DNA from 4 places in the Streptomyces sp. NPDC090088 genome. Region 1 is predicted to be linked to each of the others. Evidence: riboswitches for the same ligand, from Rfam matches in the RefSeq annotation. Region 1 holds a riboswitch; each other region holds the start of a gene.
The links. Region 1 has a riboswitch for S-adenosylmethionine ahead of ACIPSJ_RS06350 (aminotransferase class V-fold PLP-dependent enzyme). Riboswitches for the same ligand answer to the same signal wherever they lie in the genome.

Region 1 (7,211 bases):
CGCTGTTCTTCCACCCGTCGATGAACGAGGTGGTGTACCACGGCAGCTACGTCCCGCTCCAGGGACAGCTGATGTCCGAGGCGTTCAACTCGACCCTGCACATCTCCTTCGACGTGCGCGGTGGTCTGCTCATCCGGCAGATCCACCACTGGGCCGCGCTGATCTTCCTCGCCGGCATGTTCGTGCACATGATGCGCGTGTTCTTCACGGGCGCGTTCCGCAAGCCGCGTGAGATCAACTGGCTGTTCGGCTTCCTGCTGTTCGTCCTGGGCATGTTCACCGGTTTCACCGGTTACTCGCTCCCGGACGACCTGCTCTCCGGCACCGGTGTCCGCTTCACCGAGGGCGCCATCCTGTCGATGCCGATCGTCGGCACGTACATCTCGTACTTCCTCTTCGGCGGCGAGTTCCCCGGCCACGACTTCGTGGCGCGGTTCTACTCGATCCACATCCTGCTGCTGCCGGGCATCATGCTCGGCCTGATGGTGGGCCACCTGATCCTGGTCTTCTACCACAAGCACACGCAGTTCGCGGGTCCCGGAAAGACCGAGAAGAACGTCGTCGGCATGCCGCTGCTGCCGGTCTACATGGCCAAGGCCGGAGGCTTCTTCTTCCTGGTCTTCGGTGTCATCGCGGCCATCGCGGCGACCACCCAGATCAACCCGATCTGGGCCATGGGCCCCTACCGCCCGGACCAGGTGTCCACCGGCGCCCAGCCCGACTGGTACATGGGCTTCGCCGAGGGTCTGATCCGCTACATGCCGGGCTGGGAGATCAACTTCTGGGGCCACACCCTGGTCCTGGGCGTGTTCATCCCGCTGGTCCTGTTCGGTCTGGTCCTGGGTGCGATCGCGCTCTACCCGTTCATCGAGTCCTGGGTCACCGGCGACAAGAGCGAGCACCACATCCTGGACCGCCCGCGCAACGCCCCGACCCGTACCGGTTTCGGTGTCGCCTGGATCACCGTGTACATGGTGGGCCTGATCGGTGGTGGCAACGACCTCATCGCCACCCACTTCCACCTGTCGATCAACGACGTGACCTGGTTCGTCCGGATCTTCTTCTTCGCCGGACCGGTGATCGCGTTCCTCGTCACCAAGCGGATCTGCCTCGGTCTGCAGCGCCGCGACAAGGAGAAGGTGCTGCACGGCCGCGAGACCGGCATCATCAAGCGGCTGCCGCACGGTGAGTTCGTCGAGATCCACGAGCCGCTCTCCCAGGAGCAGCTGCACACCCTCACCGCCCACCACCAGTACGAGCCGGCCCAGATCGGCCCGGCGGTCGACGAGAACGGTGTCGAGCGCAAGATCAAGGGGTCCGAGAAGCTCCGCGCCAAGCTGAGCAACGCCTACTACGGCGAGGACAACCAGATCCCGAAGCCGTCCGTCGAGGAGTACAAGGAGATCACGAGCGGCCACGGCCACCACTGATCGACGGCGTCGCCACGCCACAGCCGAAGGGCCCCCGTCCGTACACCGGACGGGGGCCCTTCGCGGTGCCCGGGGCTGGATAGGGTAGGCCTCACAGGCACCATTTCCCGGTACGACGATCAGGAGCGGCCTTATGAGCGCTGTGACCCCCGCTGGAGGCGACACCGCGGCGGGCCGTTCCTGGCCCGAGGTACTGAACGCGCTGCTGTACGGCCAGGACCAGAGCGCCGAGGCCACGGCCTGGGCGATGGACCAGATTATGCGCGGCCAGGCGACCGACGCCCAGATCGCCGGCTTCGTGGTCGCGCTGCGGGCCAAGGGCGAGACGGTCGAGGAGATCAACGGCCTGGTCCGCACGATGTACGAGCACGCCAACCTCATCGAGGTGCCGGGCCGCACGGTCGACATCGTCGGGACCGGCGGTGACGGCGCGAAGACGGTGAACATCTCCACGATGTCGGCGCTGGTGGTGGCCGGCACCGGCGCGAAGGTCGTCAAGCACGGCAACCGCGCCGCCTCCTCCGCGTCCGGCGCCTCGGACGTCCTGGAGAAGCTCGGCGTCAACCTCGACCTGACCCCGCAGCGGGTCGCCGAGGTAGCCGAGGAGGCCGGCATCACCTTCTGCTTCGCCGTCAAGTTCCACCCGGCGCTGCGTCACGCGGGTGCCGCGCGCGGCCAGTTGGGCATCCGCACGGTCTTCAACATCCTCGGCCCGCTGACCAACCCCGCGCGGGTGCGGGCCCAGGCCGTCGGCGTCGCGGACCCGCGCATGGCCCCCGTCGTCGCGGGCGTCTTCGCCGAGCGCGGCAACTCCTCCCTGGTCTTCCGCGGCGACGACGGCCTCGACGAACTCACCACGACCGCCACGTCCCACGTCTGGGTCGTCCGCGACGGCAAGGTCACCGAGCAGACCTTCGACCCCCGTGACGTCGGCATCGACCTGGTCCCGGTGGAGGCCCTGCGGGGCGGCGACCCGTCGTACAACGCGGAGGTCGCCCGCAGGCTCCTGGACGGCGACCAGGGCCCGGTACGGGACGCGGTCCTGCTGAACTCGGCGGCCGCCCTGGTCGCCCTGGACCCGGGCCCGGGCACGCTGCCCGAACAGCTCCGCGCGGGCATGGACAGGGCGACGGAGTCGATCGACTCGGGCGCGGCCAAGAGGGCCCTTGAGCGCTGGGCGGCGGCGACGAACAAGTAGCGGCGGCGCGGAGGTCCGGCACCGCCGGGTCCCGCCGTCGCGGCGGCGCGCAGCCCCGCGCGGCGTTGTCGGCGGTGCCCGGCCGGCCAGGCCCTCGTTCCGTCATCCGGACAGAGGTTGCGCGGCGGCGATCACTTCCCTTACGTTTCTTCCCAGGTCATGAGTGACAGTCATGAGGCCCCGGCCGACTGTCCGGCAACCCTCCGTCCGTGGCGGGGTGCCCCGGGTGAAGACCAGGTCGTAGGCAGCGAGGTCTACGGCAAGCGCGGACCCCTCGACACACCAGGGGTCCTGGTCGTACGAGGGAGCCTTCTGTGAGCAAGCGAATGCGATAGGGCGTCGAGCCCCGCCTCCGCGTACCCCTTTTCAGCTTTCCCCGTGCCGTCGACACACCGTCCGGCACGGCGGTTCCGCTTACCCTCACAGGAGTTCCGCCATGTCTGTCTCCACCGCTGCCTCCGCCCAGTCCGTTTGTGCCCCACTGCCCGTTCTGGGCCGGGATGTCGCCGTCCCGCTGGTCACCGGCGGCGAGGTCACCTACGCCGCCCTCGACTACGCGGCCAGCGCCCCCGCCCTCCAGCGGGTCTGGGACGACGTCGCGGCGTACGCGCCCTACTACGGCAGCGTCCACCGCGGCGCCGGCTACCTCTCGCAGCTCTCCACGGACCTCTTCGAGAACGCCCGCCGGACCGTCGCCGAGTTCCTCGACTGCCGCCCCGACGACCAGCTGGTCTTCACCCGCTCCACCACGGACTCCCTGAACCTGCTGGCCCGCGCCCTCCCCGCCGACTGCCAGGTCTTCGTCTTCGAGACCGAGCACCACGCCTCCCTGCTGCCGTGGCAGGACGCCCGCGTCACCTACCTCAACGCCCCCCGCACCCCGCGCCAGGCAGTCGAGACCCTGGAGCGCGCCCTCGCCGACCGCGACCCCCACGGCCCGGCCCTGGTCTGCGTCACCGGCGCGTCCAACGTCACCGGCGAGCTGTGGCCGGTACGGGAGCTCGCGGCCGCCGCGCACGCCCACGGCGCCCGGATCGTCCTGGACGCCGCCCAGCTGGCCCCGCACCACCCCGTCTCCGTCCAGGACCTGGACGTCGACTGGGTCGCCTTCTCCGGCCACAAGCTGTACGCCCCCTTCGGCTCCGGCGTCCTCGCCGGCCGCGCCGACTGGCTCCAGGCCGCCGAGCCCTACCTCGCGGGCGGCGGCGCCAGCCGCAAGGTCACCCGGCGCGAGGACGGGGGCGTGGCCGTGGAGTGGCACGAGAGCGCGGCGCGGCACGAGGCCGGCTCGCCCAACGTCATCGGCGCCTACTCCATCGCCGCCGCCTGCAAGGCGCTCACCGAGGCCGGCTTCGACACGCTGGTCGCCCGTGAGCGGCACCTGATCGAGACGGTGCGCTCTGGACTTGCCGAGGTTCCGGAGGTCCGGGTCCTCTCCCTCTTCGGCGACGACGCCCCGCGCGTCGGCGTGATCAGCTTCGTGGTGGACGGCTGGAACAGCTCCCACTTCGCCGCCGCCCTCTCCGCCGAGTACGGCATCGGCGTTCGCGACGGCCTCTTCTGCGCCCACCCGCTGGTCAGGACCCTCCTCGGCTCCGACCCCCAGACCCAGGGCGAGTGCGGGGCGCCGGAGGCGGCACCGGGCGAGAAGTCCCTCAACGCGATCCGCGTGAGCTTCGGGGCGGGGACGCCGGACGAGCACGTGGAGCGGTTCGTGGGCGCCGTACGGGAACTGGTCCGGGACGGCGCGAAGTGGAACTACCGCACGGAGGACGGCCGTTGCGTACCGGCCGTGTGACGGACTGACGTCCACTCGCGCGTATACGCTCACCTCGGCAGCTGTACGGAGAGCAGGGGGAGCGCGGAGTGCAGGAGCTGCGGGAGACTGACCCGCGGACCATCGGTCCCTACCAGGTCCTGGGCCGGCTCGGGTCCGGAGGCATGGGCGAGGTCTACCTCGCCGAGGCCCGGGGCGGCCCCCGGCTCGCGGTCAAGGTGGTGCGGGCCGAGCATGCGGAGGACCGCACCTTCCGGGCCCGGTTCCGGCACGAGGTGCGGGCCGCGGGGACGGTCGGCGGGGCGGGCACGTACACCGCACGGGTGGTGGACGCGGACACCGAGGCGGACCGGCCGTGGATGGCCACCGAGTACGTGGACGGCCCCAACCTGCGGGACGCGATCCTCGACGGCGGCCCGCTGACCGGGGACGCGGTACGACTGCTCGCGGCCGCGCTCGGCGAGGCGCTGGCCGCGATCCACGCGGGGGGCCTGGTCCACCGGGACCTCAAGCCCTCCAACATCCTGCTGGCGCCGGACGGCCCCCGGGTCATCGACTTCGGCATCGTCCGGGCCCTGGAGGGGACGGCACTGACCCGGACCGGAGTGATCGTCGGGTCCGTCGGCTACGTCTCGCCCGAGCAGATCCGCAACGGCGCCCAGGTCGGGCCGGCCAGTGACGTCTTCTCGCTCGGCGCGGTCCTCGCCTACGCGGCGGGCGGCCGGGAGCCCTTCGGCGAGGGGCAGGATTCGGTCGTTCTGCTGCGGATCCTGACCGGGGACGTCGACCTGTCCGCCGTGCCGAAGGACCGTCTGGCGCTAGTGGAGGCGTGCCTGCGCGACGACCCCGACGCCCGGCCGACGCCCGCCGACGTGGTCGCGGCGGTGGGGCACACGGCGGACAGTCTGCGCGCGGGACTGCGGGCCGGGTGGTACACCGGCGGCGCCCCGACCCTGCCCGGGACCGCGGACGACGGCACCCGCTGGATGCCGGAGCACGGCTCGGGGGAGCGGGACAGCCGGGTCGAGTACATGGCGCCCGTGACGGTCACGGACACCCCGGCCGCCGCCCCGGGCCCCGCCGCGCCCTCCCGGCGCCGCCTGCTGGCGGGCCTGGCGGGCGGTTCGGCGGCCGTGGCGGCCGCGGGCGCCGGCGGCTGGCTGTGGCTGCGGGGCTCCTCGGGGAGCACGGGCCGGCCGGGGTCGGGGGAGGAGAAGGGCACGACCGCGTCGGGCGCTCCCCTGACGGGCTGGCAGTACCAGGTCCAGGGGCTGGGCGGGCGGCGCGGCCCCTGCGCGGCACTGTCCCCGGACGGGAAGCTGGTGTACGTCGGCGGCGCGGACGGCTCGCTGCACGCCGTGGACCCGTACGGCCGCGCCGTCTGGGCGACCCGGCTGGGCGGGCCGGTGATGTCCCCGCTCGCCACCGCCGACGGTGTGTACTGCCTGCTGTACGACAACGGGGAGGGGTCCACCCGGCTCTGCGCCCTCGGCCGGAACGGCAAGGTGCGCTGGACCAGGCCGGTCGCCGGCGACAGCCAGGTGCCGGTGGCCGCGGGCGGCCTGGTCCTGGTGTCGTACGGCTCCGCGGACAAGGGCGGGGTGCGTGCCTACGCCTCCGACGGCACCAAGGCCTGGGACATGCCGACCGGCCCCGCGCCCACCAGCGAGCCGCTGGCCGCGGACGGCGTGGTCTACTGCGGCACCTTCGGCGACCAGCTCCTCGCCCTGGACGCGAAAAGCGGGCGGCGGCTGTGGGCGACGGCCGCCGGCAGCGACACCGGGCGGCCGACGCTGGTCGGGGACGTCCTGGTGGTCGGGTCGGGCGGCGAGCAGATGCTGCACGGCATCAGCCGCGCGGGCAAGCCGCTGTGGCACAAGTCGGGGAACGACCTGCCGAGCGGCAGCCGCTACTTCACGAGCGTGGCGTTCGGCGGCCTGGCCGTCACCGCGAGCGACTACGAGATCCTGGCCCTGGACCCCGGGGACGGATCGAAGGCGTGGGCGTCCGCGTTCACCGCCGACGGCAACCAGTACGGCGACCCCGTGGTCGCGGCCGGCACGCTCTACGTGCGCCAGGGCTCGACGCTCTTCGGCCTGAACCGCAAGGGGGGACGGACCTGGCGGAAGCGGGTCGAGGGCGGGGTGTCCACCGGGACCCAGAGCCCGGTCGTCCGCGACGGCCGCATCTACGTCGCGACCGCCGACGGCATCACCGTCCTCGCCCTGAAGGACTGAGGCGCTGAAGGACTGAGGGGCTGAAGGGCTGAGGGGTCAGCTGTCCAGGCCGATCGCGAACGCCGCTTCCAGGTCGTGCTGGGAGTACGTGCGGAACGCGACGTGCGTGTCGGTGCCCTCCACGCCGGGGATCTTGCTGATGCGGCCGGGGATGACCTCGGCGAGGTCCTCGTGCTGCTGTACCCGGACCATGGCGATCAGGTCGTACGTGCCGGTGACGGAGAAGACCTCGCTGACGCTCTCCAGCGCGGCGATCTGTTCCGCGATCTCGGGGATCCGGTCCACGCTGGTCTTGATGAGGACGATCGCGGTGATCACGGCTGGTTCTCTCCCTCGGGTGCCGGGGCTGGGGCGGTCCTCACTTTAGTCGTACGGCCGTACCGGACCCACGCGTACCCGAAGCCGAGTCCGAAGCCGACCAGGTGGGCGAGGTAGGCGACGCCGGGGCCGGCGGGGGCCTGGCCCAGGGCGAGCCACTGCAGGGCCGCCCAGAAGGGGAGCACCACCCAGGCCGGGAAGCGCAGGGGCAGGAACAAGAGGAAAGGGAGAAGACTGGTCACGCGGGCGCT
Region 2 (7,211 bases), on a different contig from region 1:
AGTGCCGCCCAGTGGTGGGCCTGCCGGATCAGCAGTCCGCCGCGTACGTCGAAGGAGATGTGCAGCGTCGAGTCGTACGCCTCCGACACCATCCGGCCCTTCAGCGGGGCATAACCGCCGTCGTACCGGACCTGGCTCATGGACGGATGGAAGTACAGCGTCAGATACACGCCCGTGACGACGAGCACGACGAAGCTGTAGAGGCAGATCTCGCCCAGCAGGAAGGACCAGTGGTCCGGGAAGGCGGCTCTGCGCGCCTTCGCCCCGACAAGGCGCTGGACACCGAGACGTCCGTCAACCCAGTCGGCGACCTTCTCGCCCGTGCCTCCGCGTCGCTCATCGTCGTCCTGGCTCTGCTCCCCCATGATGCCCAGCACCCCATTCGCCGATCGCCTCACGTCGTGCTTCTGCTATGAGACGGAGCGGGAGCCGGATCTGTGACACGGGGCCGACCGGGGCCGGCGGAGCCGCTGCTACGAGGCGCCGACGAGGATCATGGTGACGCACAGCCCCATCGCCACGGTGATCAGGATCATCGCGGTCAGCGTTCCCCGCAGCCACTGCCCGAAGCGGGCGCGGTGCCGCTGTTCCACCACGTTGATGCTGGTGGCGATGTGCTCGGTCACCATGCGGGCCACGTAGGTCTGTTCCTCCAGGTACCAGCGCTCGATGTCGGTGCGCTGCTCCGGAGTCAGTCCCGGCTCCCGGGCGGTGAAGTCCGTCACGCGCCGGCGTGCGGCGCGCAGGTGGGCCTGCTGGTGCAGGTAGTCCTGGAGGTCGCTCAGGCCGCGGGCGGCCTCCTCGCTCGTGTCCATGGTGTGCTCCACAGGTGAGGCGGCGGCCGTCCGGCCCGGTCGCGATCAGCGCCGGCGAGGGAGAGCAGCGCGCACGAACGTATCGAGCCGGGACGGGTCGGAACCGGCGATCTCTCGAACGCCGCGGAGAGCTGGAGGAGCAAAAGGTGTGAACCACCAGCGTGACAACTTCCACCGGAAGCCGCAAGGGCGCCGAACCACGTCACTTCACGGATTCGCTCGCGGCGGCCCCCGCCCAGGTTTCTTCACGTGATCGCGCCGGTCGGACACGCCGAAGGAGACGTCATGAGTACGCGAGCGCGCGACGTCGTTCTCGTCCATGGAGGCTTCGTGCACGGATCAGGCCGGCAGGGGGCCTACGACGCTCTGCCGGCCCCGGGTCTTGCTTCGGGCTCCTCAGGCGAGTGCGGTGGGGTTCACAGGGTGGCTGCCCTCAGTCCGTCGGCGAGGTCGGCGATCAGGTCGTGGACGCCCTCGATGCCGACCGACAGCCGCACCAGACCGGGGGTGACCCCGGCCGCGGCCTGCTGGGCGGGGTCCAGCTGGGCGTGGGTGGTGGAGGCGGGGTGGATGACGAGGCTGCGGACGTCGCCGATGTTCGCGAGGTGGCTGAACAGCCGGACCCCTTCGACGAAGCGCCGGCCCGCCTCCAGACCGCCGGCGAGTTCGAAGGAGAGCACCGCTCCGGCGCCGCGCGGCAGATAGCGCTTGGCCTGGGTCTGCCACGGACTGGAGGGAAGAGCCGCGTAGTGCACCCGCGTGACCTGGGGCTGTTCCTCCAGCCAGGTGGCGAGCGCGTGGGCGTTGGCGACGTGCCGTTCGACGCGCAGGCTCAGCGTCTCCAGGCCCTGCAGGAGCAGGAAGCTGTTGAACGGGGAGACGGCCGGGCCGAGGTCCCGCACCAGGCGGGTGCGCAGGCGCAGCGCGTAGGCGAGGCCGAGGTCCCCGAAGGAGTCCCAGAAGGAGAGTCCGCCGTACGTCGGGTCCGGGCCGGTCAGTCCGGGCCAGCGGCCGGGGTCCGCGCCGAAGTCGAAACGCCCGCTGTCCACGACGACCCCGCCGATGCCGGTGCCGTGGCCGGAGAGGAACTTGGTGGTGGAGTGCACGACGATGTCGGCGCCGTGGTCCAGGGGCCGCAGCAGGTAGGGCGTGAGCACGGTGTTGTCGACGACGAGCGGGACACCGGCCTCGTGGGCGATTCGGGCGACCGCCTCGGTGTCGAGGACGTTGCCGCGCGGGTTGCCGAGGGTCTCGCCGAAGAACGCCTTGGTGGTGGGCCGTACGGCCGTGTACCAGGCGGCTAGGTCGTCCGGGTCGTCGACGAAGGTGACGGCGATGCCGAAATCGGCGAACGTGTGCTCCAGCAGGGTCCGGGTACCGCCGTACAGGGCCGACGAGGCCACGATGTGGTCGCCCGCGCGGGCCAGGTTGAGCAGGGCGAGGCTGGTCGCGGCCTGGCCGCTGGCCACGGCGACCGCCGCCGAACCGCCCTCCAGGGCGGCGATCCGCTCCTCCACCACCGCGGTGGTCGGGTTCGACAGCCGGGTGTAGGCATGGGTGGCGAGGTCGGCCAGTTCGAAGGCCGCGGCGGCGTGCCCGGTGTCCCGGAAGACATAGCCGGCGGTCGCGTGGATCGGGACCGCCCGCGCGCCGGTGGCCGGGTCGGGGGCCGCGCCGGCGTGCACCTGCCGGGTCTCGAACGCCCAGTCGGCGGTGGTCATCGGCCGCCCTCCCGCCGGGCCAGGACGTCGGACCACCAGCGTTCGGCGACCCGCGGATGCGAGCGGAGCCAGCCGACGACCGCGTTCTCGCCGAAGGCCGCGAGCAGCGGGTTGTCCGGGTCGTCGGTGACGCCCCGGCTCAGCACGGCCAGTTCGGCGGGCAGGCTCAGCGGCTTGACGACGGCGTCGAGGCGGGGACCGAGGAAGAACGGGATCGAGTAGCGGTCGACACCCGGCTGCGGGCTGACGACCCGGTGCCGAGTGGCTTTCAGATAGCCCTGGGTGGCGATCTCCAGCATCTCGCCGATGTTGAACACGAAGGCGTCGGGCACCGGCACCGCGTCGATCCAGCCGCCGTCCTCGCCCTGTACCTGGAGTCCGCCGACGTCGTCCTGCTGGAGCAGGGCGAGGTAGCCGTAGTCCTTGTGCGCGCCCACCCCCTGGTCGGCGTCCCGGGCGGCGCGCGGCGGGTAGTGCACGATCTTCACATGGACGGCCGCCTCGTCGTCGAACCACTCGTCGAAGTAGCCCTCGTCCTGTCCGAGCGCGGCCGCCAGGGCCCGCAGCACCTCCCGGCTGACCCGCAGCGCCTCCGCCTGCCAGCGCAGCACGATGTCCTTGAGCTCCGGGAGCGCGGACGGCCACTGGTTGGGGCCGATCAGGCGCAGGTGGTCGGGATCGTCCGGGCCGGTCTCCACCGCCGCGCGCTCCGGGCCGATGTCGATCTGCTCCCGCCAGTCGGCACTGCCCGCCGTGTACTCGGTCCCGGTGCGCGTATAGCCGCGGAACTGGGGCGAGTTGACGTTCTCGATCTCCAGCCGCTGCTCCTCGGGCAGGGCGAAGAAGGCGCGTCCCGCGGCCAGCACCTCGTCCCGCAGGGCGGCCGACACGCCATGGCCGGTGACGTAGAAGAAGCCCACCTCGTGGGCCGCGGCCCGGAGTTGGGCGAGAAAGGCGGTGCGGTCGGCTTCCTCGGCGTTCCGGTCCCGGAACCGGGAGATGTCGATGACGGGCAGGGCTGGGGGCTGGGCCATGAGGGTTCCTTCGCGGCAACGGCAGCCGACCGCCCCGCACGGCCGCCCGGAGGGACGGGCTCTGACCGAGGGCGGACGGAAGGAGGAGCAGGCGGAGAGAGGGGAACGAGGTCGCGACGAGCCGTGGGACGGCGATCAGCAACAGACCTGGTCGAACTGGTCGGCGCGGCGGCTCGCCCAGAACGGGTCGAGCAGCACCGTGTGTGCCGGGCCAGTGGTCTCCATGGCCGGATCAAAGCACACCCGGCAAGGACGCGTCCACCACGCGTCCGGGCGGGCGAGACACCCTTCGGACGCACTTGTGCGCCTCGAACGCCCGGCTTCCGTGGGGCAGTTCGTCCACGTCCCGGCCTCCCCCGACCGGTCTTGACGCCGGAAGAAACGTCGATCTACGGTGTGCGCGAGCTACGAGTTCCGGTGATTCAAGCCCTGGCTGGCCGGACGGCAACCCTCGACGCAGTGGGGTGCCCCAGGTGACGGCTCGGCGGATCTCTTTGTTTCTGCAAGTGCGCTCGCATCGGCCGCCGGATCGGCCGGGACCCGGGAGGACGGCGTGGTGACGGCACTCATGCTGTGCTCGCGGCGCCATGTCGACCTGCTGCTGGTGTCCAGCGCCCTGTGTCGCGGCTGATCCCGCCCGCACCGGGCCGCCCCCTCGCATAGACCGCTCCACCCCTTTCCTTTCTCGCTGATTTCTCGCTCATTTCTCGCTCTTTTGTCGCGATCTCGCAGGCCGAGGCACGCTCCCGTGCCCCGGCTGCCTCGCGCACCCCCGACGCGGAAGCGGAGAACTTCTGATGACACTCCCCTACGGCTCCAGGCCGAACAGACCGCTCCGCCCCGGCGGCCTGGGCGCCGTGTCGCTGGGCACGGCGTTCCTGGTGGCGCTGACCGGCTGCACCAGCAGCAAGGACGGCAGTGGGGCGGACTCCGGCTCGTCGATCACCGTGGGTACGACGGACCAGGTGGCGAGCCTGGACCCGGCCGGTGCCTGGGACGCGGGTTCCGGCACCGTGGAGAGCGAGGTCTACGCGACCCTGCTCAGCCAGCGCAACGGCTCGGCGGACGTCACTCCCGACCTGGCCACCGGGATCAGGCTGACGGGGCCCAAGCAGTACACCGTCACGCTCCAGAAGGGCCTGAAGTTCGCCAACGGCCACGAACTCACCTCCTCCGACGTCAAGTTCAGCTTCGACCGGAATCTGCGGATCGCCGACGAGAACGGCCCGTCCTCCCTGCTGTACAACCTCGCGTCGGTCGCGGCCCCGGATCCGACGACGGTCGTCTTCACCCTCAAGTCGGCCAATGACACGCTGTTCCCGCAGGTGCTCTCCACGGCCGCCGGCGAGATCGTGGACGAGCAGGTGTTCCCCGCGGACAAGATCCTCGACGACACCTCGATCGTGGCGGCCAAGCCGTGGAACGGGCCGTACGGGATCGCGAGTTACGACAAGAACTCGCTGGTGTCCTTCACCGCCAACGCGGCGTACAAGGGCCGGCTCGGCACGCCGAAGACCAAGAACGTGCGGCTGAAGTACTACACGGACGCCGGCAATCTGAAGCTGGACGTGCAGCAGGGCACCATCGACGCCGTCTACCGCACGCTCACCACGGCCGATCTGGACGACCTCGCCAAGCAGCGGGACGTCAGGGTCCACACCGGCTCCGGCAACGGCATCCGCTACATCGTCTTCGACTTCGCCACCCAGCCCTACGGCACGAAGACGAAGAACGCCGACCCGAAGAAGGCGCTCGCGGTCCGGCAGGCCGTCGCGGACTCCGTCGACCGGGCCCAACTCGCCCAGCAGGTCTACAAGAACACCTACCAGCCGCTGTACAGCTCCGTCCCGGACGGCCTGACCGGCGCCACCCCCTCCTTCAAGTCGCTGTACGGCGACAAGAAGGGCGGCCCCGACCCGGCCGCGGCGACGGCCCGGCTGAAGGCGGCGAAGGTCAGCACCCCGGTCACCCTCAACCTCCAGTACAACAGCGACCACTACGGCTCGTCCTCGGCCGACGAGTACGCGCTGGTCAAGTCCCAGCTGGAGGCGACCGGGCTGTTCAAGGTGAACCTCCAGTCCACCGAGTGGACCCAGTACGGCAAGGACCGCGTCAAGCACCTCTACCCGCTCTACCAGCTCGGCTGGTACGCGGACTACCTCGACGCCGACAACTACCTCTCGCCCTTCTACTCGGCCAACAGCTGGGTCGCCAACGCCTACGACGACCCCGCCGTGCGCACGCTGATCCAGAAGGAGGAGACCGAGACGGACGCCGCGAAGCGGACCGCGCTGCTGAAGCAGGCGCAGGACAGGGCGGCCACTCAGGTACCGCTGCTGCCGCTGCTCCAGGGCTCCACCGCCATCGTCACCCGCAGCGACCTGAGCGGGGTGCCCGACGAACTGGACGCGACGTACCAGTTCCGCTGGGCGGGACTCGCGAAGAAGTGAGCGCCCTGACACAGGAGACCTCCGGCGCCGTCGCCTCCCCGGCCGACGGCGCCGCCGGGTACGGGTTCGCCCGCTATCTGCTGGTCCGCTTCCTCCTCATCGTCCCCACCGTGCTGGTCCTGGTCAGCCTGGTCTTCTTCCTGATGCGGCTGACCGGTGACCCGATCACCGCCGCCTTCGGCGACCGTCTCACCCCTGACCAGTTGCAGGCCAAGCTCCACCAGGCGGGCTACGACCGGCCGTTGCTCACCCAGTACCTGGACTACCTGCGCTCGCTGGCCACCGGCGACTTCGGCCGCACGGTCACCGACAACCAGCCGGTCACCCACCTGCTCGGCACCTACGGCGCCGCGACCGTCGAACTCGCCTGCTACGCGCTCCTGGTGGCCCTGCTGACCGGCGTCCCGCTGGGCATGGTGGCCGCCTCCTACCGGGACCGGGCCCCCGACGCCGCGCTGCGCCTGTTCGCGATCCTGACCTACGCCACCCCCGTGTTCTTCGTGGGCCTGCTGCTCAAACTGGTCTTCGCGATCTGGCTCGGCTGGCTGCCCTCCTCGGGCCGGGCGAGCACGGGCGTGCAGCTCTTCCTCCAGAACCAGACGTCCACGACCGGCGTGTACCTGATCGACGCGCTGCGCAGCGGCGACGGCACCGCGATCGCGGACGTGCTCCGGCACGCCGTGCTGCCGGCGGTGGCCCTGGGCCTGCTCGTGTCCGGCATCCTGCTCCGCCTGGTCCGCACCAACCTGATCGGCACACTCTCCGCCGACTATGTGGACGCCGCCCGCTCCCGGGGTGTCGCCCCGCTCCGTCTCGTGACGCGACACGCGACCCGACCTGCGCTGATCCCAGTGGTCACGGTGCTGGGCCTGCAGATCGCGGGGCTCCTCGGCGGAGCCGTGCTGACCGAGACCACCTTCGAGTGGAAGGGCCTCGGCTACGAGCTCGCCCACTATCTGACGGTGCGTGACTTCCCGGCCGTGCAGGGGATCGTGGCCCTGTTCGCCGTGGTCGTGGCGGTGACGAACTTCCTCGTCGACGTCGTCGCCGCGCTGATCGACCCACGAGTGAGGTACTGACCCATGGCCCTGGTTCTCGTACGACGACTGCCCCGGCGGCTACGCACGGGCGCGGGGGTGCAGCGGGCCATGCTGCTCACCGGCGCGGTCCTGACCGCGCTGTTCCTCCTGA
Region 3 (7,211 bases), on a different contig from region 1:
TGGCGGCGGACCCGGAGACGGGCGGGGCCGCCCGGGCGGCTGCCGTGGGTGCGGTGCGGGCCAGCCAGAGCGCCACGCCGGCCGCCGCCAGCACCGCGGTCGCGGCGCCGGAGGCCAACCCCCAGCGCACCCCGGCGTGTTGGGAGATCCAGCCGACGACGGGCGCACCGACCGGGCTGCCGCCCATGGAGATCACCGTGTAGACCGCCATCACCCGCCCGCGCATGGCATCGCTGACCTCGGACTGGACGAAGGCGCTGACGGCCGTGTTCAGCGTCATCAACGTGAAACCGGCGGGCAGCAGCAGGACGAGGAAGGCGGGATACGACGGCATCAGCGCCGCCACCGCCTCGAACCCGCCGAACAGCAGCGCGCCGACGACGACCGTCCGCACCCGGGGCGAGACCCCGCGCGTGGCGGCGATCGTCCCGGCGACGGTCCCGACGGCCAGGGCCGTGTTCATGAAACCGAGGCCCCGGGAGCCGACGTCGAAGACACGCCCGGCGAACAGGGTCAGGGTGGTCGGGAAGTTCACCGCGAAGGTCGCGGTCAGCCCGAAGACCGTGAACACGCCGACGAGTTCGGGCCGGGCGGCCACATAGCGCAAGCCCTCCGCCCCCGCCCCCGTCCACGGCGGCCGGGGCGTGGCCGGCCCGCCGCCCGTGCGCGGCCGGATCGCGAGCACACCCGCGAGGACCACGGTGAACGACACCGCGTTGAGGGCGAACACCCACCCGGTGCCGATCGCCCCGATCAGCACCCCGGCGATCGCCGGGCCGATCAGGCGCGCGGCGTTCAGGGAGAGGATGTTCAGCCCCGCGGCCTTCGGGATCAGCGTCCGCCCGACCAGTTCGGTGACGAAGGACAGCCGTGCGGGGTTCTCCACCGTGAACACACTGCCCAGGGCGAAGGACAGCACGTACAGCGCCCACAGCGGAGCATGACCGGAGAACACCAGCGCCGCCAGCAGCAGTGCCTGCACCGCGTACAGCGTCTGGGTCCACAGCAGCAGGGTCCGCCGGTCGTGGCGGTCGGCCAGGACGCCGCCCCACAGACCGAACAGCAGCACCGGGGCGAACTGCAGACCGGCGACCCACCCGAGCGCGGTCCCGCTGTGGGTGAGGGTCAGGACGTACCAGTCCAGCGCGACGCCCTGCATGGCGCTGCCGATGTTGGACACCAGACCCGTGCTCCAGTAGATCCGGTAGTCACGGACCCGCAGCGCGGCGAACGCCCCTGACGGGACGGTTCGGTTGACGGCCATGCGTCTCTTTCCGAGGGGTCGATCCACGGTGGCGAGGGCCGTACGACGATCTCGTCGCGAAGTCGGCCTGGGGTGACGGCGATTGGTAGCCGCGTGGGGGCTTCGCAGGCGACGGCCCTACGCGACGACGGCGCTACGAGGCAAGAGTGGGAGAGAAGCCCGGTGGGACGGGCCGGGGGTCAGCGACAGGTCTCGTCGAACTGATCGGCGCGACGGCCCACCCAGAACGGGTCGAGCAGCACGGTGCGTGCCTGACCTGCGGTCTCCATGACCGGATCAAAACACACGGCGGAAGGTGCGTCCACCACGCGTCCCGCCCCGTGAGACGGCGCCGTCTTTCGAACAGGACGCCCGGTTCCGGGATTGACGTACGACAAAACCGCTCCGTAGCATCGCGACCGGCATTGAGTGTCAGCGTCAAGCCCTGGCTCGCTGACCGGCAACCCTCCCGCGCGGCGGGGTGCTCCAGGTGAAAGCCCGGCGGGATCACCGACGATCCCCGCAAGCGCGTGGCCCCGTGAGCGGGGCCGGAGAAGAGGAGGACCGGTATGCGGCAGCGCGATGACCTCCCGGCTCCCTTCACCGACGCCATGGCCTTCTCCCGGCTCTCGCGCCGCCGTCACATCGATCTGAAGCGCTCGACCAGCTGCCTCTGTCAGGCCTGACCAGCGCATCCCCCGCCGGCCGCCGCCCTCTGCCGGCCGACCACCGCACCGGCCTCTGCCGGTCATTGCTCACCGCTCCCATGCGCACGGCTCCGCCGCCGCTCCGGGTGCCCCTTCCCTGACCCGTTTCCGTACAGCGCCTCCCCGTGCCGGTGCCCTCCGGCCCGGGCCGCACGCCCCTGCACGGCCGTGCCTCGCGCACCGAAGCCCGGCACCCCGTTGCCGGGTGACACGAGTAGGAGAACCCCCTCCGTGACAGCACTTCCCTTTCCCAGAACGTCCCGCTGGGCGCCCCTGGCCGCCCTGCTGACCACCGGTGTCCTGCTGACCGCCTGCGGCTCGGGCGACGGCGGCACCGGCAGCGGAAGCAGCCGGCCGAAGTCCGGTGGCACCCTCACCTTCGCGGTGGGTTCCGACGCCGGCTGCGTGGATCCGCAGCAGGTCGGCAGCAACGACACCATCTACTCGGTGCGCCAGCTCGTGGACTCCCTGACCGACCAGGACCCCAGGACCGGCAAGATCGTCCCGTGGCTGGCCAAGAGCTGGGACATCAACGCCGACGCCACGGAGTTCACGTTCCGGCTGCGCTCGGGGGTCACCTTCAGCGACGGCTCCGCGCTGACCGCGCAGGTGGTGAAGGACAACTTCGACGCGGTCCCGAAACTCGGCGCCCTGGGCACCCTCGCCGAGGGCTATCTCAGCGGCGTCAAGGCCACCACCGTGGTCGACCCGCTCACCGTCAAGGTCACCTTCAAGCAGCCCAACGCCCAGTTCCTGCAAGCCACTTCGACGCACTCGCTGGGCATCGAGTCGTCGGCGAGCGTCAAGAAGAGCCCGCAGCAGAAGTGCAGTGACGGTGTGGTCGGCTCCGGGCCGTTCGTGCTGAAGCAGTACGTCCAGAACCAGTCGGTCACGCTGGACCGGCGGTCCGGGTACGCCTGGGGCTCCTCGCTGTGGTCCAAGAAGGGCGCGGCCTACCTGGACAAGCTGGTGTTCAAGGTGGTGCCCGAGGCGGGCGTCCGGGCGGGCAGCCTCCAGTCCGGGCAGGTGGACGTGATCAGCAGCGTCGGCAAGGCCAACGAGGCCGCGCTCAAGGGCGGCCAGGTCACCCTCCAGCGCCGGGCCAACCCCGGTGTGGTGTTCGGGCTCGGCCTCAACAACGCACGGCCCCTGTTCAAGGACGCGAAGGTGCGCCAGGCCGTCCAGGTCGCCGTCGACCGCAAGCAGATCGCCGACACCGTCTTCCCCACCGGCACCCAGCCGGCCACCAGCGTCCTGGCGCACACCACGCCGGACTACACGAACCTCGCCGCCGACCTGTCCACCGACGCAGCCAAGGCCAAGTCCCTGCTGGATCAGGCTGGTTGGAAGGCGGGCGGCGACGGCATCCGCACCAAGGACGGCAAGAAGCTGTCCCTGACCATCACCTGGTTCCCCAACGCGGCCACCAACCAGCCCGCGTTGGAACTGGTCCAGCAGCAGCTGAAGGCCGTCGGGATCGACGTGGTGCTCAAGCAGCTCCCGGTCACCCAGTTCGCGACGACGGTCCAGTCCGGCGACTTCGACGTGGTGTGGGGCAACGTGACCCGTGCCGACCCGGACATCCTGCGCACCTCGTTCTCCACCCAGCTGGGCAACTTCTACCACCTGCCCGCCAGTTCGCTGGACACCGCGCTCACCGCGCAGGCCGCGACGACCGACACCGCCAAGCGCGCGCAGCTGGTCGCCGAGGCACAGAAGCTGCTCGTGCGGAACGCGTACAACGTGCCGGTGGTGGAGCTGCAGACCCAGCTGGGTGTGTCGGACAAGGTCCACGACCTCGACTTCGACTCGGGCAGCCGCGTCCAGCTGCACGACACCTGGATCGGCTGACGCATGCGCCGCTACGTCGTCAAACGCCTGGCGCAGGCGGTCGGGGTGCTGTGGGCGGCCTACACGGTGTCGTTCCTGGTGCTGGACTTCCTGCCCGGTGACCCGGTGAGCGCGATGGCCGGTGCCGGCATGGACTCCGGGCAGGTCGACCCGGCCCAACTGGCCGCGCTGCGGCACGAGTACGGCTTCGACAAGCCGGTGCTCGTGCAGTACGCCGAGTATCTGGGGCGGGCGGTGCGCGGGGACTTCGGGGACGCCGTCTCCACCGGCCGCCCGGTCACCTCCGTGATCGGCGACGCGCTGCCGCAGACGCTCCAGCTGACGGGGGCCGCGCTGGTGCTCGCGGTGGTGCTCGGCGGCGGGCTCGCGGTGGTGGCGACGTACACCTCGCGGCGGTGGCTGCGGCAGCTGCTGCTGTCGCTGCCGCCGCTGGGGGTGTCGGTCCCGACGTTCTGGGTGGGGCTGCTGCTGGTGGAGGCCTTCTCCTTCCGGCTGCACTGGTTCCCGGCGTTCGGCAACGACGGGCTGCGCGGTCTGGTGCTGCCGGCGCTGACCCTGGCCCTGCCGACGGGTGCACTGGTCGCCCAGGTGCTGGCCAAGAGCCTGCTCACCGCGCTCGACCAGGCTTATGTGGAGACCGCCCGGGCCAAGGGCGCCGGCCGCTGGCGGGTGCATCTGCGGCATGCGCTGCGCAACGCGTCACTGCCCGCGCTGACGGTCGTCGGGCTGCTGGTGGGGCAGCTGATCGCCGGTTCGGTGGTCGTGGAGACGGTGTTCTCCCGTGACGGCCTGGGCCGGGTGACCGCTGCGGCCGTCACCGCCCAGGACATCCCGCTGGTCCAGGGGGTGGTGGTGTTCGGTGCGCTGATCTTCGTGGCGACGAACCTGGTCGTCGACCTCGTCTATCCGCTGCTGGACCCGCGGATCGTGGTGGCCTCGAACCGGAGGGTGGGCCTCGCATGAGCCAGAGCCTTGTCGACGACACGGGCGGCACAGGCGGCACAGGCGGCACGGGGAACGCGTCCGGGGCCGAGCTCGGTCCCGCCCGGTCGGTCGAGGCGGGACCCGCGACCACCCCCGGGCCGTACCGCCGGGCCGATGTACGCCGAGTGCTGCGGTTCCTGGTCCGCCGCCCCGGTCTGCTGCTCTCGGTGGCTGTCCTGGTGCTGGTCGTGCTGGCCTCGTTCCGGCCGGACCTGTTCACCGCGCAGGACCCGTTGAAGGGAGTCCCGTCGGAGAACTTCCGCGGCCCGGGCGGCAGTCACTGGTTCGGCACGGACGAACTCGGCCGCGACGTCTTCTCCCGCGTGGTGCACGGCGCCCAGCTCTCCCTCAAGGCCACGCTGATCGCGGTCCTGGTCGCGTTCGTGGTGGGCGGCCTGCTCGGGGTCGTCGCCGGGTTCGTGGGCCGCTGGGTGGACGACGTGCTGATGCGTGTCGTCGACGTCCTTCTCTCCATCCCGGCGCTGTTCCTGTCGCTGGCCCTGGTCACCGCGCTCGGGTACGGGACGGTGAAGGTGGCGGTCGCGGTCGGTATCGCCAGCGTCGCCTCCTTCGCCCGGGTGGCCCGCGCCGAGGTGCTGCGGGTGCGGCAGGCGCTGTTCGTGGAGGCCTCGCGGTCCTGCGGGGCCCGCTGGTACACGGTGCTGGGCCGGCATGTGCTGCCCAACGCGGCCGGCCCGGTGGTGGTCCTGGCCACCCTGGACTTCGGCTCCTCGATCCTGGCCGTGTCCGCGCTGAGCTTCCTCGGCTACGGCGCGCCGCCGCCGGCCCCGGAGTGGGGGACGTTGATCTCCGACGGCCGCAACTACCTGGCCAACGCCTGGTGGCTGACGGCGCTGCCCGGGCTGGCGATCGCCGCGACCGTCCTGGCCACCAACCGCGTCGCGCGGGCGCTGGACGGCGAATGGTCCCGGCAGCGATGACCGACGAACCCGAGAACGGTGAAGGCGTGAGCACACCACTGCTGGAGATCCGCGACCTGTCCGTGTCATACCGCACCCGGAGCGGGTCGGTAGCGGCCGTGCGGGGCGTCGACCTCGACGTCTGGCCAGGGCAGGTGACCGCCGTCGTCGGCGAGTCCGGTTCCGGGAAGAGCACCACCGCGCACGCGGTCACCCGGCTGCTGGCGGCGAACGGCACGATCGACGCGGGCACGGTCCGCTTCGGCCGGCACGACCTCGCCACCCTGTCGGAGGCGGAGCTGCGCACCGTGCGAGGCGCGCGGATCGGGCTGGTCCCGCAGGACCCGACGGTCTCGCTCAACCCGGTCAAGCGGATCGGCGAGCAGGTCGCCGAGGTGCTGCGCGTCCACGGACTGGCGACCCGGCGTTCGGCGGCGGCCGAGGCGGTCGAGGTCCTGAACCGGGCCGGACTGCCCGACGCGGCCGTCCGGGCGCGCCAGTACCCGCACGAACTGTCCGGCGGCATGCGGCAGCGGGCCCTGATCGCCGTGGCGCTCGCCGCGAAGCCCGAGCTGATCATCGCCGACGAACCGACCAGCGCGCTCGACGTGACCGTGCAGCGGGTCATCCTCGACCATCTCCAGCACCTCACCGAGGAGTCGGGCACCGCGATCCTGCTGGTCACCCACGACCTCGGGGTCGCCGCCGACCGGGCCCAGCGCCTGGTGGTCATGTCCGAGGGCAGGGTCGTGGAGGCGGGCGAGACGCGTGCCGTCCTCGCCGACCCGCAGCACGAGTACACCCGGCGACTGCTCGCCGCCGCCCCCAGCCTGACCACGGCCCGCCCCCGCACCCCGGTGCCGGCCGCGCCCGCGGACGCCGTGCCCCTGGTCGAAGTACGCCACCTGGTCAAGGAGTTCAGGCTGCCCCGGGCCGGCGGCGAGACCCGGACCCTGCGCGCGGTCGACGACGTCAGCCTCACGCTCCACCGTGGGCAGACCCTCGCCCTGGTCGGGGAGTCGGGCTCGGGCAAGTCCACCACCGCCCGGCTGGTGCTCCGGCTGGCCGACCCGACCTCCGGACAGGTCCTGTTCGACGGGACCGACATCACCACCGCCACGGGTGAGCGGGCCCGGCAGCTGCGCCGCCGTGCCCAGCTCGTCTACCAGAACCCGTACGCCTCCCTCGACCCCCGCTTCTCCATCGCCGAGGTGATCAGCGAGCCGCTGCGCGCGTTCAAGGTCGGCGACCGCGCGGCCCGGCTGGCCCGCGCGCGTGAACTGCTGGACCGGGTCGCCCTGCCCGCCTCGACGCTGGAGCGCCGCCCGGCGGAGCTGTCCGGCGGGCAGCGCCAGCGCGTGGCCATCGCCCGTGCCCTCGCTCTCTCCCCCGACCTCGTGGTGTGCGACGAACCCGTCTCCGCGCTCGATGTCTCCGTCCAGGCCCAAGTCCTGGACCTGTTGGCCGAGTTGCAGGCGGACACCGGCGTGGCGTACCTGTTCATCT
Region 4 (7,211 bases), on a different contig from region 1:
GGTCTCGTCCTTGGTGATGACCACCTTGCGGGCCTTGCCCAGCAGGTCGAGGGTCGTGTTCTCGAGCTTGAGACCGACCTCCTCGGAGATGACCTCGCCACCGGTGAGGATGGCGATGTCGTTCAGCATCGCCTTGCGGCGGTCGCCGAAGCCCGGGGCCTTGACGGCGACGGACTTGAAGGTGCCGCGGATCTTGTTGACGACCAGGGTCGACAGGGCCTCGCCCTCGACGTCCTCGGCGATGATCAGCAGCGGCTTGCCCGACTGCATGACCTTCTCCAGGAGCGGGAGCAGGTCCTTGACGGAGCCGATCTTCGAGTTGGCGATCAGGATGTACGGGTCGTCGAGGGACGCCTCCATACGCTCCATGTCGGTGGCGAAGTACGCCGAGATGTAGCCCTTGTCGAAGCGCATACCCTCGGTGAGCTCCAGCTCCAGACCGAAGGTCTGGGACTCCTCGACGGTGATGACGCCTTCCTTGCCGACCTTGTCCATGGCCTCGGCGATGAGCTCGCCGATCTGGGTGTCGGCGGCGGAGATGGAGGCCGTCGAAGCGATCTGCTCCTTGGTCTCGACATCCTTGGCCTGTTCGAGGAGGGCACCGGAGACGGCCTCGACGGCCTTCTCGATACCGCGCTTGAGGGCCATCGGGTTGGCGCCGGCGGCTACGTTGCGCAGGCCTTCCTTGACCAGGGCCTGGGCGAGCACGGTCGCGGTGGTCGTACCGTCACCGGCGACGTCGTCCGTCTTCTTGGCGACTTCCTTGACCAGCTCGGCGCCGATCTTCTCGTACGGGTCCTCGAGCTCGATCTCCTTGGCGATGGAGACACCATCGTTGGTGATCGTGGGGGCGCCCCACTTCTTCTCGAGGACGACGTTGCGGCCCTTGGGGCCGAGCGTCACCTTGACGGCGTCCGCGAGCTGGTTCATGCCGCGCTCGAGGCCGCGCCGCGCCTCCTCGTCGAACGCGATGATCTTGGCCATGTGAAGTGGTCCCTCCAGGACTGGGGGTGAGTCTTCAGGACCGCGCCCGCGCCCGCGACGGACGGCTCGCCGACCCGTGGGTTCCTTGCCCCACCCGGCCCGCGGGCCTCACCGACCCGGTCCTTCTTTGTCACTCTCACCTTCAGAGTGCTAACGCCAATGATTAGCACTCGGGGTAGGCGAGTGCAAGCGCCTCCCGGGGATCGGGCACACGCGGCCGGGCATGCCGAAGGGCCCGTGCCCCGGGAGGCACGAGCCCTTCGAAGATGTACAGAAGAACGTCGCTGTCAGTCGGCGCGTGCTTCAGCTGGTCGCCAGCCGGACCATGTCCGCCTGCGGCCCCTTCTGGCCCTGCGAGATCTCGAAATCGACTCGCTGACCCTCTTCCAGGGTGCGGTACCCGTCCATCTGGATCGCGCTGTAGTGGACGAAAACATCCGCACCACCGTCGACCGCGATGAAGCCGTACCCCTTCTCCGCGTTGAACCACTTGACGGTGCCCTGAGCCATGCCTAACTCCCCTATTACTGGCCCTTGCACAGATCCACACTTCGCGGATCCGGGTCAGACCTCACCCCCCAATGGTTGGGGGCGTGCGCCGGAACGCGTCGACCGCGGCCGAATGTATCTGTCCAACTGCCGTCTGCAACAGGTCAATCGGACGAGAATTCTGGACGGGAAGGGTCCGGAATGTAGCAAGAATTCGGCCGAATTCAGGGCAAGTCGGGCCCCAGATAAGCCGCAAAAGCCGCAAAGAACCCGCACACTTTGGCTACTTCTTGTCGGGCTCGCGGTATCGAATACGGGGCTCCCGACCTGGAGATCAGGACCGCGTTCCCCAACTGTACCGCGCTCAACCACACAGAATTGCCCCCTCCGCTTCTCTCACGGAGGGGGCAATCAGATGAACACTCGGTGATGGGTGTTACCGAAGGTAATGTTCGGTCATACGGCCATCAGGTCAGCAGGTCAGCCGGGTCGGCGCGGTCTGCGGGGTCGGTCAGCCGCCCGCGACGGCCGGGATGATGGAGACGCCGGCCCCGTCCGGGGTGGCGGTCTCCAGGCCCTGCTCGAAGCGCACGTCGTCGTCATTGACGTACACATTGACGAACCGGCGCAGCTTGCCCTGGTCGTCGAGAACGCGGGCGGAGATTCCCGTGTGGTTCTTCTCCAGGTCGGTGATGACCTCGCCGAGGGTGGCACCTTCGGCACTGACTTCGGCCTGGCCACCGGTGTAGGTGCGCAGGATGGTGGGGATGCGAACAGTGACGCTCACGGCTTTAAACCTCCGGTCAGGGCAGCGCCCTATTTCTCGGGGACTCAGGCGAGCCCGGCCTCGTGGAAAGACTCGAGATTCGGGCGAATGGTCGCGGTAAGACCCGTACCCGCCACCGCGTCGAGCGTCTTCAATCCATCACCGGTGTTGAGTACAACGACCGACTTCGAGGGATCGATGAGCCCATTCTCAATGAGCTTCTTGGTGACTCCAACCGTCACTCCGCCGGCGGTCTCCGCGAAGATCCCCTCGGTCCGCGCGAGCAGCTTGATCGCGTCGACGACCTGCTCGTCGGTGACGTCCTCCACCGCGCCACCCGTACGGCGGGCGATGTCGAGGACGTAGGGACCGTCGGCCGGGTTGCCGATGGCGAGGGACTTGGCGATGGTGTTCGGCTTCTGCGGCCGGACCACGTCGTGGCCGCCCTTGAAGGCCACCGACACCGGCGAGCAGCCCTCGGCCTGCGCACCGAAGATCTTGTACGGCTTGTCCTCGACCAGCCCGAGCTTGATCAGCTCCTGGAGCCCCTTGTCGACCTTGGTGAGCTGCGAACCGGAGGCGATCGGGATGACCAGCTGGTCCGGCAGCTGCCAGCCGAGCTGCTCGCAGATCTCGTACGCCAGGGTCTTCGACCCCTCCGCGTAGTACGGCCGCAGGTTGACGTTGACGAAGCCCCAGCCCTCGCCGGCCGGGTCGCCGATCAGCTCGGAGCAGAAACGGTTCACGTCGTCGTAGTTGCCCTCGATGCCGACGAGCTCGCCGCCGTAGATCGCGGCCATGACGACCTTGCCCTGCTCCAGGTCGTGCGGGATGAACACGCAGGAGCGGAAGCCGGCCCGGGCGGCGGCGGCGCCGACCGCGCCGGCCAGGTTGCCGGTGGAGGAGCAGGAGAGGGTGGTGTAGCCGAAGGCACGGGCGGCCTCGACGGCCTGGGCGACGACGCGGTCCTTGAAGGAGTGCGTCGGGTTGCCGGAGTCGTCCTTCACGTACAGGCCGCCGGTGACGCCCAGCTCCTTGGCCAGGTTGTCGGCCTGCACGAGCTTGGTCCAGCCGGGGTTGATGTTGGGCTTGGTCGCCACGTCGGCCGGGACCGGCAGCAGCGGGGCGTAACGCCAGATGTTCGCGGGTCCCGCCTCGATCTGCTTCCGCAGCTCCTCGGCGTCGTACGCCGAGTAGTCGTACGCGATCTCGAGCGGGCCGAAACACTCCTCGCAGGCGAACACCGGGCCGAGCGGCACCCGGTGACCGCACTCGCGGCAGGACAGCGCCGTGGCGGGGCCCAGGTCGACGGTCTTCGGGGAATCGGTTGCAACAGTCTGCGCAGCCATGTGAGGCGAGGCCCTTTCTCCTCATCTTCCTCACGACGCATCTCGCCGTGAGACGGATTTGGCACCTTCCCTAGCCGGGAGCCACGCCTTGGAAGACGAGTACCGACTGGAGGGTTGCCGGGGCTTCATCGGGCCGTATCCCTCTGCCCCTCTGGATGAGCTGTATTCGGTTGTCAACGCACGGTGACCGCAGGACATGCGATGGTCATCGGCGTTGTTCAAGACTGTAACCGAAGGCCAGGACAGTTGAGATAGTCGTCCGAACCGCGAGATGGATCACACCGCGCTGTGTGATCGTGACAGTGAGGAGCCGCTGACTGTGCTGGAAGAAGTCGAGCGCTGGCTGGCCACCCGCTCCTGGTCCCTGAACGACCGTCCCCTGCACCGGATACTCGCCGCCAAGCAGCGGACGGGTCAGTCGGTCTCCGTCGTGCTGCCCGCGCTCAACGAGGAGGAGACCGTCGGTGACATCGTCGCGGTCATCCGCCACGACCTGATGCAGCAGGCGCCGCTCGTCGACGAGATCGTCGTCGTCGACTCCGGCTCCACCGACCGCACGGCGGTGGTGGCCGCCGCGGCCGGCGCCCGGGTCGTCCACCGCGACACGATCCTCCCCCGCATCCCCGCCGTCCCCGGCAAGGGCGAGGTCCTCTGGCGCTCCCTGCTCGTGACCACGGGAGACATCGTCTGCTTCATCGACGCGGACCTGAGGGACTTCTCCTCCGACTTCGTCTCCGGGATCGTCGGCCCGCTGCTGACCGACCCCGGGGTGGACCTGGTCAAGGCGATGTACGACCGCCCGCTGGCCGGCGCGGCCGGGCAGGGCGGCCGGGTCACCGAGCTGATGGCCCGCCCGCTGCTGAACATGCACTGGCCGCAGCTGGCCGGGTTCGTGCAGCCGCTGGGCGGCGAGTACGCGGCCCGCCGCTCGCTCCTGGAACAGCTCCCTTTCCCGGTCGGCTACGGCGTGGAGCTGGGCATGCTGGTCGACGCCCTGCACCTGGTCGGCCTGGACGCCCTCGCCCAGGTGGACGTGGGGGTCCGCAAACACCGCCACCAGGACGGCCAGGCCCTCGGCCGGATGTCCGCCGCGATCTACCGCACCGCCCAGCTGCGGCTGGCCCGCGGCCACCTGATCCGCCCGTCCCTGACCCAGTTCGAACGGAGCGAGGACGGCTTCGAGCCGCGCACGTACTCCGTGGACACGGAGGAACGGCCGCCGATGGCGGAGATCGCGGAGTACGCCGAACGCAAAGTGGCGTGACTTCGACGGGTTCGACGCGCGTTCCGTATACGGCCGCTGGTCGGGCGTAGCCGTACGTTTGAGCGTTTACGGGCCGGGCTAGGTTGAGGCGTATGGCTTCCACCGGCGGTGCTGAGGTGCTGGTCGCGTCCAACCGCGGCCCGGTTTCGTACGAGGTGCGCGAAGGCGGTGCGCTGCACGCCAAGCGGGGCGGCGGCGGGCTGGTCTCCGGCCTGTCGGCGATCGGCCCGGACGCGAACGCCGTGTGGGTGTGCGCGGCGCTGAGCGACGGTGACCGCGAGGCGGTGCGGCGGGCCGACGGCGGCCGGCTGCCGGTGGCGGACACCGGGGGCCAGCGGGTCCGGATGCTCGACATCGACGCGGAGGTGTTCTCCGACGCGTACAACGGCATCGCCAACTCGGTGCTGTGGTTCGTCCACCACATGCTCTACCAGACCCCGCTGGAGCCGGTCTTCGACGCGGAGTTCCGGCGCCAGTGGGCGTCGTACCAGGCCTACAACCGGGCGTTCGCCGAGGCGCTGGCCCAGGAGGCGGGCGAGGGCGCCGCGGTCGTCATCCAGGACTACCACCTGGCGCTGGCCCCGCGGATGCTGCGCCGCCTGCGCCCCGACCTCCGAATCGGCCATTTCTCCCACACCCCCTGGGCGCCGCCGGACTACTTCCGGCTCCTCCCCGACGACATCGCCGCCGAGCTGCTGAGCGGGATCCTCGGCGCCGACCACGCGGCGTTCCTCACCCGTCGGTGGGCGGACGCGTTCGTCGACTGCTGCCACGCCGTACTGGGCCCCGGGATCCCCTCCTCCGGAGACACCCGGATCGGGGTGCACGGGCTCGGCGCCGACGCGGACTTCCTGCGGAAGCGGTCGCACGAGCCGGACGTCGAGGAGCGGATGGCCGCCCTGCGGGAGGAGATCGGCGACGGCCGCAGGACCATCGTCCGGGTCGACCGTACGGAGCTCTCGAAGAACATCGTGCGCGGACTGCTGGCCTACCGGCAGCTGCTCGACGACCACCCCGAGTGGCGGGAGCGGGTGGTGCATGTCGCGTTCGCGTATCCGTCCCGGCAGGACCTCGCCGTCTACCGCGACTACACGGCCGAGGTCCAGCGGGTCGCCGACGACATCAACTCGGCCTACGGGACGGCGGGCTGGACGCCGGTCGTGCTCCATGTGAAGGACGACTTCGCCCGCTCCCTGGCGGCGTACCGGCTGGCCGACGTCGCCCTGGTGAACCCGATCCGCGACGGCATGAACCTCGTCGCGAAAGAGATCCCCGTGGTGTCGGACGAGGGGTGCGTGCTGGTGCTCTCGCGGGAGGCGGGGGCGTACGAGGAGCTGGGCGAGGACGCGGTGGTCGTGAACCCGTACGACATCGGGGGGACGGCCGCCGCGTTGGCGCTGGCGCTGGGCATGCCGGTGGAGGAGCGGGCGGAGACGTGCAAGCGGCTCGCTGCGGCGGCTACGGCGCTGCCGCCTGCGGCTTGGTTTCTTGAGCAGTTGGAGGCGTTGGGCGGGTGAGTTCGTAGTTCGTCGGCTGCGGGGCGGTGGGGGCTGGTCGCGCCCACGCGGCGGAGCCGCACATCGATACAGCCCCGCGCCCCTTACGGGGCTTACGGGGCGCTGTATGCGACCGTCTGGCCCAGTAGCCGTACGACTCCCTCCGGGCCGTCCACGACCACGTCCGCCCGGTCCGCCAGCTGGGTGACTTCCTCGCTGCCGCTGCACACCAGGACGCCGGGGACGCCTTCCTCCCGCAGCTTCTCGACGGCGGCGAAGGCGGGGATGTCGCCGAGGTCGTCGCCGGCGTAGAGGACCGATTCGGCGCCGATCTCCCTCGCGTAGTCGCGCAGGGCCACGCCCTTGTCCATGCCCGGGGGGCGGAGTTCCAGGACCAGGCGGCCCGGTTCGACGATCAGGGCGTGACGGGTGGCCAGGTCGGTCAGGGGGGCACGGAGGGAGTCGAAGGTGGCCTGCGGGTCGTCGGCCCGGCGGGTGTGGACCGCGACGGCGAAGCCCTTCTCCTCGATCCAGGTACCGTGCGCGGCGCCCACCCGGTCCAGGAGGGCGGGGAGTTCGGCGCGGGCGGCGGCGATGCCCGGGTGGGGCGGCGGCGCGGTGATCTCGCCGGTGGCCGCTTCCCAGCGTTCGGCGCCGTAGTGGCCGAGGACGACGAGGTGTTCCAGCCCGGGCACGCCCGCGAAGCCGCCGTAGCGGACCGCCACCTCGGCCGGCCGGCCGGTGATCACGGCGACCGCGGCCACCTTCGGCGCGAGCGCGGCCAGCACCGGCACCGCGTCCGGGTGGGCCCGCGCCTGCTCGGGATCGGCGACGATCGGCGCGAGCGTGCCATCGAAGTCAAG

Region 2: another riboswitch for S-adenosylmethionine. It lies ahead of ACIPSJ_RS23170 (ABC transporter substrate-binding protein); the one in region 1 lies ahead of ACIPSJ_RS06350 (aminotransferase class V-fold PLP-dependent enzyme).
Region 3: another riboswitch for S-adenosylmethionine. It lies ahead of ACIPSJ_RS23205 (putative leader peptide); the one in region 1 lies ahead of ACIPSJ_RS06350 (aminotransferase class V-fold PLP-dependent enzyme).
Region 4: another riboswitch for S-adenosylmethionine. It lies ahead of thrC (threonine synthase); the one in region 1 lies ahead of ACIPSJ_RS06350 (aminotransferase class V-fold PLP-dependent enzyme).

What each region holds. Positions count from the first base shown of each region.
Region 1 covers NZ_JBIVDZ010000001.1:1,439,487-1,446,697, forward strand. Annotated here, with positions in the region: gene ACIPSJ_RS06340 (cytochrome bc complex cytochrome b subunit) at 1-1,430, shown strand, start outside; gene trpD (anthranilate phosphoribosyltransferase) at 1,564-2,628, shown strand; SAM riboswitch class IV at 2,784-2,900, shown strand; gene ACIPSJ_RS06350 (aminotransferase class V-fold PLP-dependent enzyme) at 3,065-4,426, shown strand; gene ACIPSJ_RS06355 (PQQ-binding-like beta-propeller repeat protein) at 4,495-6,642, shown strand; gene ACIPSJ_RS06360 (Lrp/AsnC ligand binding domain-containing protein) at 6,679-6,960, opposite strand; gene ACIPSJ_RS06365 (rhomboid family intramembrane serine protease) at 6,957-7,211, opposite strand, start outside.
Region 2 covers NZ_JBIVDZ010000004.1:703,294-710,504, forward strand. Annotated here, with positions in the region: gene ACIPSJ_RS23150 (cytochrome bc complex cytochrome b subunit) at 1-365, opposite strand, end outside; gene ACIPSJ_RS23155 (hypothetical protein) at 474-815, opposite strand; gene ACIPSJ_RS23160 (O-acetylhomoserine aminocarboxypropyltransferase/cysteine synthase family protein) at 1,232-2,536, opposite strand; gene ACIPSJ_RS23165 (isopenicillin N synthase family dioxygenase) at 2,533-3,570, opposite strand; SAM riboswitch class IV at 3,974-4,085, shown strand; gene ACIPSJ_RS23170 (ABC transporter substrate-binding protein) at 4,368-6,020, shown strand; gene ACIPSJ_RS23175 (ABC transporter permease) at 6,017-7,099, shown strand; gene ACIPSJ_RS23180 (ABC transporter permease) at 7,103-7,211, shown strand, end outside.
Region 3 covers NZ_JBIVDZ010000004.1:715,641-722,851, forward strand. Annotated here, with positions in the region: gene ACIPSJ_RS23200 (MFS transporter) at 1-1,264, opposite strand, end outside; SAM riboswitch class IV at 1,665-1,778, shown strand; gene ACIPSJ_RS23205 (putative leader peptide) at 1,813-1,929, shown strand; gene ACIPSJ_RS23210 (ABC transporter substrate-binding protein) at 2,182-3,801, shown strand; gene ACIPSJ_RS23215 (ABC transporter permease) at 3,805-4,764, shown strand; gene ACIPSJ_RS23220 (ABC transporter permease) at 4,761-5,726, shown strand; gene ACIPSJ_RS23225 (dipeptide ABC transporter ATP-binding protein) at 5,708-7,211, shown strand, end outside.
Region 4 covers NZ_JBIVDZ010000006.1:166,646-173,856, reverse strand. Annotated here, with positions in the region: gene groL (chaperonin GroEL) at 1-984, opposite strand, end outside; gene ACIPSJ_RS28610 (cold-shock protein) at 1,288-1,494, opposite strand; gene ACIPSJ_RS28605 (MoaD/ThiS family protein) at 1,985-2,260, opposite strand; gene thrC (threonine synthase) at 2,305-3,588, opposite strand; SAM riboswitch class I at 3,607-3,750, opposite strand; gene ACIPSJ_RS28595 (glucosyl-3-phosphoglycerate synthase) at 3,908-4,852, shown strand; gene ACIPSJ_RS28590 (trehalose-6-phosphate synthase) at 4,945-6,369, shown strand; gene otsB (trehalose-phosphatase) at 6,462-7,211, opposite strand, start outside.